One region of the Massilia sp. UYP11 genome, then DNA from elsewhere that is predicted to be linked to it. Evidence: predicted binding sites of a transcription regulator. Region 1 holds the regulator's gene; the other holds the start of a gene.
The links. The regulator LexA, encoded in region 1, represses DNA repair genes until DNA is damaged. The targets are predictions, from matches to a motif close to ACTGTATNNNNATACAGT.

Region 1 (5,361 bases):
ATGGTGACGGTCAGGCCGCTCAGCTTGTCGCCCTGGGTTTGGGCGGCTGCCAGTTTCTCGGCGGCTGCTTTTTCCAGTTCGGCGCGCTTGGCTTCGAACTCGGCGACGGCGCCAGCGGTAGCGCGGCGGGCCATCTTTTGCGGGATCAGGAAGTTACGTGCGTAACCATCCTTGACTTTGACGACGTCGCCCAGGTTGCCGACGTTGATAACTTTTTCCAACAGAATAACTTGCATGTTTTATCTCCAGGATATCTGACTGTCGTGACCGACGATTAACCGTGGTGCAGGTCGGTGTACGGCAGCAGCGCCAGGTAACGGGCGCGCTTGATGGCGGTGTCGACCTGACGCTGGTAGTGCGCCTTGGTGCCGGTCAGACGTGCTGGCATGATCTTGCCGTTTTCCTGGACGAAGTCCTTCAGGGTGTCGACGTCTTTGTAGTCAACCTGCTCAACGCCAGCGGCGGTGAAGCGGCAGAACTTCTTGCGCTTGAACAGCGGGTTCTGCTGCTTGCGCTTGAGTTTTTCTTTAGCTTTGTTTTTGTCGAACTTTTTACCGAATGCCATTTGAGGCTCCTGTATATCTAAATTGCCGAACTAGGCGGCACTGAAATCAATGATGTGAAACACCAGGGCTTTGCTGTTGCGATTTTTCCGTGCGAGGAAGCCATCGAAGCGGTAGCTGGCGCCGAGCTCGGCGCTGCCAAACCTGCCCGAAATCTCGCCCGCGGCAAACGCGGGGACTTCGAACTCGACCAGGCGATCGATCCCTGCCTCTCGTTGATGCGAACTGTGCATCAGGACGGCTGAAACGATCGGCACACCGGCCGGGGTGTAGCGCAGGACATCACGCTCGGCGATGGTCGCCACGAGCTGGAGCTGATTCACCCGGTTCTACTACTGCTTGTTACGAATTCCTGGAAAAAATCTTAAGCAGCGGCAGCGGCTGGAGCAGCAGCTGCAGGAGCAGCGGCTTCTGCACGGTGGCTCTTGGCTGCGTCTTCGCGCTGCACCGATTTCATCATCGGCGACGGTGCGGTTTCTGCTTTCTTCATCTTGACGGTCAGATGACGCAGAACGGCATCATTGAACTTGAATGCGGTTTCCAGCTCGACCAGGGTCTCGTTGTCGCACTCGATGTTCAGGCAGATGTAGTGGGCTTTTGGCAGCTTCTGGATCTGGTAAGCCATCTGACGGCGGCCCCAGTCTTCCACGCGATGGATGTTACCGCCGCGGCTGGTCACCGTGGTCTTGTAACGCTCGATCATCGCCGGGACTTGCTCGCTCTGGTCCGGATGGACGATAAAAACGATTTCATAATGACGCATGCATTACTCCTTGAGGACGTTTTACATAAATGCCCACCTCGGCGTCAAGACGAGTGTGGGAAGGGAACAGCCAGCTAGTATAGCGTGAAATGGGCAAATTGGGAACATGGCCGTCAAGCGCTTTAAGCCGGCGCCAGGCTCACTCGACATTTACGCTTGCAAAATCCGTACTTTTTACGATGAGCGCGCTTTTTTTGCGCTTTTTCGTGTATATCCCTTGCGTATGACGGAATACTGTACAAAAATACAGTCTACTGCTACAACCCGTTGCTGCAACATCGCATCCAACCACGGCATTTACACACGGCAACCATTACACAGTTATGCTCAAGCTCACTGCAAGGCAAGAACAGATCCTGAACCTGATCAAGGAAGCGATCGAGAACACGGGCTTCCCTCCGACCCGCGCCGAAATCGCGGCCGAACTGGGCTTTCGCTCGGCCAATGCGGCCGAAGAACACCTGCAAGCGCTGGCGCGCAAGGGCGCGATCGAGATTTCGCCGGGCACCTCGCGCGGCATCCGCCTCGTCGGCGCCAGCGCCCAGCAGATTCCCATGCCGCCGCCGTCGCTGATGTCGCTGCCGCTGGTCGGCCGCGTCGCCGCCGGCAATCCGATCCTGGCGCAAGAACACGTCGAAGCGACCTATAACGTCGACACCGCGATGTTCGCGGCGCGGCCCGACTTTCTGCTCAAGGTGAAAGGCTGGTCGATGCGCGACGCCGGCATCATGGATGGCGACTTCCTGGCGGTCAAGAAAATCGACAGCGCCAAGAACGGCCAGATCGTCGTCGCCCGCCTGGGCGAGGAAGTCACCGTCAAACGCTACCGCAAGACGGGCGACCTGGTCGAACTGTTGCCCGAGAACCCCGACTTCAAGGTGATCCAAGTCAGGCCCGACGAAGAGTTCGCGCTCGAGGGGCTGGCGGTGGGGTTGATGCGCAGCTGGAACTGATCTCGATACACATCATCTCCGTGAGCGCGTCGTTCCCGCGCAGGTGGGAACCTCGGTTCGCATGCGCTGCCGGCCACGTCCATCCATCGTGGCGGCGCTGAGGACTTGGGTTCCCGCCTTCGCGGGAACGACGTTTATGGGCGGTCTCTACTGCTTGGCCTTGTTGATCACCGCATTGTGCTGGTCCACGAACGCTTCGGTCGCGCGGCGCCATGCGGCGAAATCGGCCAGTACCATCTTCGAATTGACTTTCGCTCCCTCGGCGATGTTCTGGCGCACCCCCTCCAGGTAGGCGGTCGCGGCCTCGGTTTCCTGCTTGTTCATCAGTTTGGCGACGTCGGGCGGGATGCGGCGGGTCAGCGGCGACTGCGCGTTCAGGTTGGTCACCATCTTGTTGTAGCAATCCTGCCAGCCGGTCACGGCCTTGTTCACGCGCTCGATCTCTTCGTTGATCTTCGACACCGCCGGAATGCGCGGCGCCGGGCAGCGGTACTCGCCCGACTGCAGGTCGGCGCCATCGTAACCCTTGATCCAGTAATCGATCTCGGCGCGACGAAGGGCGCGCTGCTGCATGATCACGAGCGAGTCGGCGGCGATCTTGTTGCCCTTGGCGGCCGACTTCTCGAACCACTCCTTCGCCCTGGCTTCGTCGACCGCGCCGGCTTCGCCATACCAGTACATCTGGCCCAGCTGCTGCTGGGCCTGTGAATTGCCGGCATTGGCCAGCCTGGTGTACAGCTTGAGCGCGCCCGCATAGTCTTTTTTCTCGAACAGGGCGTTGGCGTCCTCGAGCTCGCCGGCGTAGGCGCCGCCGCCGGTTGCGCACAACACCGCGAGGGACAGGCAGGACAGGAATCGTTTCATGGGCATACCGTCAGGCTGGGCTGGTAAAGGTCCATGATAGCCGTGTTTTACGGCTGGGCTCAATCGCGAATGTGACAAGGCCGGCAAGTTGCCGGCCGCATCAAGACAGTTTTACCCGGCTTTACGCGTCCAGCGCCTGGCGGAAGTCGCCGACCAGGTCGGCGGTGTCTTCGATGCCCACCGACACCCGGATCAAGCCTTCGGCGATGCCCATGCTGGCGCGCCGCTCGGGGCCCATTTCAAAGAAGATCGTGTGCGCGACCGGAATCACCAGGGTGCGGTTGTCGCCCAGGTTCGAGGCCGGGATCGCCAATTCGAGGCGGTTCAGGACATCGAACGGGTCGATGTCTGGTTTCAGCTCGAAGCTCAGCAACGAGCCGCCCGAGCGGAACAGCGACGCGACGATCGCGTGCTGCGGATGCGAGGCCAGGCCCGGATAATAGACGGCGGCGACGCGCTCGTCGGCTTCCAGCATCGTCGCCAGGGCCAGCGCGTTGGCACAGGTACGCTCCATGCGCAGGGCCAGCGTTTCGGCGCCGACCGCGATGTGGTGCGCCGCTTCCGGCCCCAGCGCGGCGCCGAAGTCGCGCAGCGCCTTGGCGCGCAGCTGGGCCATACCCTGCGCACTTGCCGTCTGCTTCCTGAAGTTCGGGGCGATGTTCGGGTACGCGGCCCAGTCGAACAGGCCCGTGTCGGTCAGCGCGCCGCCCAGTGCGATGCCATGGCCGCCGATCGACTTGGTCAACGAATTGACCACCAGGCCCGCATGCACGTCCTTGGGACGGAACAGCCAGGGCGTGGTCATCGTGTTGTCGACCACGTACAGGATGCCGCGCGCGCGGCACAGTTCGCCGATGCGGGCCAGGTCCGCCACTTGCGTGCGCGGATTGGCGATGGTCTCGACGAACACCATGCGGGTATCCGGCGTCAGCGCCGCTTCCACCTGGGCCACGTCGGTGGCGTCGACGAAGGCAACGTCGACGCCCTGGCCCGCCACCGTCTGCCACAGGCTGTTGGTATTACCGAACAGAAAACTCGACGACACGATGTGGTCGCCGGCCTTGAGCAGCGCCTGGAACAGCGCGCCGATCGCCGCCATCCCGGTGCCGAAGCACAGTGTGGCGACGCCGTCTTCCATCTTGCTGATCTTGTCTTCCAGCGCCGACACCGTCGGGTTGCCCTGGCGGCCGTAGCGAAAGCCCGGCTCCTTGCCCTGGAACACCGATGCCAGCTGGCGTGCGTCGGCATAGCCGAAGGCGACCGAGGTGTGCACCGGCTTGTGCAGCGAACCCTGCTCGATCGTCTTGCGGCGATCGTTGTGCAATATAGTGGTGGTGAAACCGTAGCTTGGCTTGTCCGACATGGTTTTTCCTGGCCTTATTCGGCCGCCACCGGCGGGTTCAGGTTGAGCAGGGTGCGCACCTTGTCCTCGGCATCCTTCGACGTCGGATTGTGGCGCGCCGATTCCTGGCGGTCCAGGTACTCGGGGGTCACGTCACCGGTGACATAGACGCCATCGAAGCACGATGCCTCGAAATTCTTCAGCTCGGGATTGACATCCGAGATCGCGCGCTTGAGCGCATCGACGTCCTGGTACACCAAGCGGTCGGCCGTGATCTCGCGGCACACTTCCTCGACCGTGCGGCCGTGGGCGATCAGCTCGTCGCGGGTCGGCATGTCGATGCCGTACACGTTCGGGTACAGCACCGGCGGCGCGGCCGAGGCGAAGAACACCTTGCGCGCGCCCGCTTCGCGCGCCATCTGCACGATTTCGCGGCTGGTGGTGCCGCGCACGATCGAGTCGTCGACCAGCAGCACGTTCTTGTCCTTGAACTCGGAGCTGATGGCGTTCAGTTTCTGGCGCACCGACTTCTTGCGCATCCCTTGCCCCGGCATGATGAAGGTGCGGCCGATGTAGCGGTTCTTGATGAAGCCTTCGCGGTATTCCACGCCGAGTTTCAACGCCAGCTGGATCGCGGCCGGGCGCGAGGAATCGGGAATCGGCATCACGACGTCGATCTCGTCGACCGGGATCTCGCGCCCGACCTTGTCGGCCAGGTACTCGCCCATGCGCAGGCGGGTGGCGTACACCGAGGCGCCGTCGATCACGGAATCCGGACGGGCCAGGTAGACGAATTCGAAGGCGCACGGGTTGAGCGACGGATTCTCGGCGCACTGGCGCTCGTGCAGCTGGTTGTTTTCATCGATGAAGATCGCT
Region 2 (5,361 bases), on a different contig from region 1:
GCGGCGGTGCACGACGGCAGCGACGCCACCATCCTGCGCCGCCACGTGGAGCGCGAAGGCAGCGTCGAGGGCATGGTCAATGCGGCGATTCAGCACTTCCGTGGCGGCAGCACGAGCTAGGCGCAGCGTCAGCCGGCCAGCGGCGCGGCCTTGCCGGCCCAGCCGCCTTTCATGAAGCGCGCCAGCAAGGGCTGGCGTGCAGGCGCCGGCGGCGGCAACTTGGCGTCGACCACGACCGCCCACTGGTCGGCCAGCTGTTCGCAGGTGGCGCGCAGCACCGGATCGATGTTCGGCAGGCGCGACAGCGCGCACAGGTGGCGCTCGATCACCGACGCCAGCTTGACGCATGGCTGCTCGCCGTCGCCGCGCGCGGTGTAGTTGGACATCAGGTGCAACAGCGAAGCAACCAGCAGCGTATCCGGGCTGCGCGGTTCCGACGGCGTGGTGTGGGAGGTGGACATGGTCATGCAAGCGTCTCCAAAATAGCCGGGTAGCGCTACGATCGGCAACGATCCGGCGTGGGAATATCGGCATTCGATATCGGCATTCGCAACAAATGCGAATGATTCTCATTTATTATTCACGCGTCGCGCGGCGAAAGCAAGCGTTTTCGGAAATGGACATAGTCCGGACGCACACGGGTGACGAATGATTCCTAGCGACAATAATGCGGGACGTTACAGCGAATGCCGTTAAGTTAAGCCGCTGAGCTAACCGTCAACTACGTCGTCCCCGCGCAGGCGGGGACCCAAGTTCTGCAAACGTTGTCGAAACGCTTGCAAGATTGGGCCCCCACCTTCGTGGGGACGACGTTTTTACGCTAACTCAAGAAGACTTTCGCCTTAACTTGACGTCATTAGGACGTTACAGGCGGGTTTCACGCGCCGCGCGCAGGAATTCATCGAGCACCGGCGTGCAGTCGAGCAGGTCGACGCCGCCGGCGCGGTGGAATTCGGGGTGCCACTGCAAGCCCATGACGAAATTGGCGCGCTGGTAGCGGATCGCCTCGATGATGCCGTCCGGCTCGGACATGGCTTCGACGCGGATGTCGCGCCCGAGATCCTTGACCGCCTGGTGGTGGATCGAATTGACCATCGCCCGCTCGACCTTGGGGAACATGCGGCCCAGCGACGAGCCCTTCGGGAACACGATGGCGTGGCGGTGCGCGTCGTACATGTCGTGCACGTGGGCCAGGGCCTCTGGCATGTCGGTGGCGACGTCCTGGTGCAGGGTGCCGCCGAAGGCGACGTTGATCAGCTGGCAGCCGCGGCAGACGCCCAGCACTGGCTTGCCGGCGTCGACGAATTCGTGCAGCAGTTCGAGTTCGTAGACGTCGCGCGCGCGGTCGCCGCTCCATTCGGGACGGGTGGGCGTTTCGGAATAGGTTTGCGGCGCCACGTCGGCCCCGCCCTGCAGCACCAGGCCGTCGAGATGGCGCGCATAGTGGCGCAGGGTAATATTACTGGGGTGTAGCAGGCCGTTGGTATTCACGGTGGGGATCATAAACACCAGCACGTCGCGCGACATCACCCACTGCGCGATCGATTCCTCGAGGTACTGCAGGTTCTTGCTGAGCAGGCCCTTGGCGCCGGCTTCCGGATGGAAAATGCGGGCCGAGACGCCGATGTGCAGCGTGCGCTGCATGAAGTCGCGGTTGAAGCGCTCGCGCAGCGAGCGAAAACGCGAGGTAATGACACGGCCGGCCAGGGCGACGGCATTGTCGCCATCGCGCAGGTAGCGGGCGGGACCGCGCGACTGGGCGCCGCTGGCGCGGCGTTCGGGCACCCGCACGCGGGTCTCGCGGCGCTCGTCCACGTCCGCCGCCGGATCGTCGTTGCGCTTGATTTGATCGTCTTCAGCCATGGTTATTAATATAACTTCGCCACTGTCGCGCACAATAAAAAGTTGTTACAAAACGTCGCGTTCCGCCGACACCGGCAAGCTATACCGGAAGGTCGAGCAGCTTCTGGAAGGTCAGCATCCAGTGGCGGCCGGCGACCGGCGTCGTGAGCAGGCCGCGCGCCCCGGCGTGGCGCGCACGCACGCTGTCGTAGTGAAAGGAATGCTCGACCAGGAACACCACTGGCGTGCGCTGCGCCCCGTCCTGCGACTTGATCGAACTGCACACCCTATACGGTTCGATGCCGACCGCCGCCGTGTTGATCAGCACCAGCGCCACCTTCGTTTCGTCGCACAGGCGCACCGCCGCGCACAGGCTGTCGGTCCATTCCACCGGCACCCGGCGCGGGTCGAGCACGCGCGCCACCTGGTTACGCAGCCCGCATTCCTTGTCGATGATCAGGACCGCCCCATCTACCGGCCCACGACGCAGGCGCGTGTAGAATGCCGGCGTTTCGCAGTCTGGCGCCAGGCGCGGACGGCGGCGCCGCTCGGCCAGCACGCGCCGGGTGGTGCGGCAACTCTGCTGCACCAGCACCTGGACCCGGGTCTCGAGCAGGTCGGCCAGGGCTTCATGCAGTTGCAGGGGGTCGACCGGCCGAGTCAGGGTGCGCCAGGGTCCGGCGCCGGGGTTGCCGGGGTCGTCGCCGATCACGAGCGCCGGCTGCAACGATGCGGGCGGCAGGCAGCCGAGCCGGGTCAGCGCGGTCGGGCTGTCGCCGTTGGCGATATACAGGTCCGGCTCTTGCAAACTGTCGTCATGCAGGCAAGAATACGGCGGCCCCGCGCCCGGCGCCCGCGCCAGCAGGGCGCTCATCCGCACGCATTCGCCAGGCGTGAACCCGAGCAGGCGTACGGACAACGGATAGCTGGACGGGTGCATCATTAATGCCCCTCTTTGGCATTGCCGTGGTTATCCAGCTTAATCTAGCACAAACGTGCGAAGCGAAAAGCACGTCACGGCGAAAACTACTGTATATTTAAACAGTAAAAAAGCCAAACCTTTTCCTACCGACAAGTTAGAATGCCGAAGCATTCGACAAACAACCTCCAAGATGGCCTCCAAGAAACCCGCTCCAGACTACAGCGAATCATCCATCCGCGTCCTCAAGGGACTCGAACCTGTGAAACAGCGTCCGGGCATGTACACCCGGACGGAGAATCCGCTCCACATCATCCAGGAAGTGATCGACAACGCTTCCGACGAAGCGCTGGGCGGTCACTGCAAGAACATCGGCGTGACCCTGAACCCGGACGGTTCGATCACGGTCGAGGACGACGGCCGCGGCATCCCGGTGGGCATCCACCCGGAAGAAGGCGTGTCCACGGTCGAGATCGTGTTCACCCGCCTGCACGCCGGCGGCAAGTTCGACAAGGGCTCGGGCGGCGCCTATGCCTTCTCGGGCGGCCTGCACGGGGTCGGCGTCTCGGTCACCAATGCGCTGTCGAAGCGCCTCGAGATCGAGGTGTGGCGCCGTGACGACCAGGGCAACGGCCAGCACCGCCTGGTATTCGCCGACGGCGATGTGATCGAGCCGCTCACGTCCGGCCCCGCCGAACGAGGCGGCAAGAAGAACGGCACCCGCGTCACCGCGTGGCCGGACGGCAAGTATTTCGATTCCCCGAACATTCCGCTCGGCGATCTGCAGCGCCTGCTGCGCTCGAAGGCGGTGTTGCTGCCGGGCGTGACCGTCACGCTCACCAACGGCAAGACCGGTGACGTCCAGACCTGGCGCTACGACGAAGGCCTGCGCGGCTACCTGAACGAAGCGCTGGCCCAGAGCTCGAGCGGCGAAACCCTGATCCCGCTATTCGAAGGCGCGCAATTTGCCGCCGCAGGCGACGACAGCTTCGCCGAAGGCGAAGGCGCCGACTGGGTGGTGGCCTGGACCGAGGAAGGCGGCGTGGTGCGCGAGTCGTACGTCAACCTGATTCCGACCGTGAGCGGCGGCACCCACGAAGCGGGCCTGCGCGACGGCCTGTTCGGCGCGGTGAAGAACTTCGTCGAGCTGCACGGCCTGCTGCCGAAAGGCGTCAAGCTGCTGCCCGAAGACGTGTTCGCGCGCGTCTCGTTCGTGCTGTCGGCCAAGGTGCTGGACCCGCAATTCCAGGGACAGACCAAGGAACGCCTGAATTCGCGCGACGCGCTCAAGCTGGTGTCGACCTTCACCAAGCCGCCGCTCGAGCTGTGGCTGAACCAGCACGTCGAATACGGCAAGAAGCTGGCCGAACTCGTCATCAAGCAGGCCCAGTCGCGCCTGCGTTCACTGCAAAAGGTCGAGAAAAAGAAATCGTCCGGCGTGGCGGTATTGCCGGGCAAGCTGACCGATTGCGAATCGACCGACATCACGCGCAACGAGCTGTTCCTGGTCGAGGGCGACTCGGCCGGCGGTTCGGCCAAGATGGGCCGCGACAAGGAGTTCCAGGCCATCCTGCCGCTGCGCGGCAAGGTGCTCAACTCCTGGGAAACCGACCGCGACCGCCTGTTCGCCAACAACGAGATCCACGATATCTCGGTGGCGATCGGCGTCGATCCGCATGGACCGAACGATGCGCCCGACCTTTCCAGCCTGCGCTACGGGAAGATCTGCATCCTGTCCGATGCGGACGTCGACGGCTCGCACATCCAGGTGCTGCTGTTGACGCTGTTCTTCAAGCACTTCCCGGCCCTGTTCCACAACGGAAACATCTGCATCGCGCGTCCGCCTTTGTACCGTGTCGACGTGCCGGCGCGCGGCAAGAAGCCGATCCAGAAGCTGTACGCGCTGGACGACGGCGAGCTGCTGGCGATCGAGGACAAGCTCAAGAAAGAGGGCCTGAAGGAAGGCGTGTGGAGCATCTCGCGCTTCAAGGGCCTGGGCGAGATGAACGCCGAGCAGCTGTGGGAAACCACGATGAACCCGGACACGCGCCGCCTGCTGCCGGTGTCGTTCGGCCAGTACGACATGGCCGAGTCGGCATCGCGCTTCAATATGCTGATGGGCAAAGGCGAAGCCGCCGCACGCCGCGCCTGGATCGAGGAACACGGGAACGAGACGGAGGCGGATATCTGATGAGGATGTAGCCTGCTAGATGACTTGGGTCCCCGCCTGCGCGGGGACGACGTGCCTGGGCCACTGGCCAGAAGACCGTCGTTCCCGCGCAGGCGGGAACCCAAGTGTGGCACCGCAGCCTCCAACGCCCGCCAGAACACGAATAATCACCATGACGAATCAACCTAGCCTTTTTGAGCAACAACACGAGCCCTCGGACGTCGAGACGCTCACCCTGTCCACCTTCGCCGAGCGCGCCTACCTCGACTACGCCGTCTCGGTGGTCAAGGGCCGCGCGTTGCCGGACGTGTCGGACGGCCAGAAGCCGGTCCAGCGCCGCATCCTGTACGCGATGAACGAACTGGGACTGGGCCCGACCGCCAAGCCGCGCAAGTCGGCTGCCGTCGTCGGCGACGTGCTGGGCAAACTG

Region 2: a site for LexA is predicted at 2,871-2,888, ahead of ABIB38_RS09520 (DNA topoisomerase IV subunit B). Genes of this name have one in related genera too.

The regions. Positions count from the first base shown of each region.
Region 1 is NZ_JBNDJE010000003.1:443,880-449,240, forward strand. Features, by position in the region: gene rplI (50S ribosomal protein L9) at 1-236, opposite strand, end outside; gene rpsR (30S ribosomal protein S18) at 275-565, opposite strand; gene priB (primosomal replication protein N) at 596-886, opposite strand; gene rpsF (30S ribosomal protein S6) at 928-1,326, opposite strand; gene lexA (transcriptional repressor LexA) at 1,650-2,279, shown strand; gene ABIB38_RS08680 (tetratricopeptide repeat protein) at 2,427-3,143, opposite strand; gene ABIB38_RS08685 (cystathionine gamma-synthase family protein) at 3,265-4,506, opposite strand; gene purF (amidophosphoribosyltransferase) at 4,521-5,361, opposite strand, start outside.
Region 2 is NZ_JBNDJE010000004.1:149,207-154,567, forward strand. Features, by position in the region: gene ABIB38_RS09500 (YbdK family carboxylate-amine ligase) at 1-120, shown strand, start outside; gene ABIB38_RS09505 (hypothetical protein) at 129-467, opposite strand; gene ABIB38_RS09510 (gamma-glutamyl-gamma-aminobutyrate hydrolase family protein) at 865-1,863, opposite strand; gene ABIB38_RS09515 (response regulator) at 1,943-2,785, opposite strand; gene ABIB38_RS09520 (DNA topoisomerase IV subunit B) at 2,955-4,952, shown strand; gene parC (DNA topoisomerase IV subunit A) at 5,104-5,361, shown strand, end outside.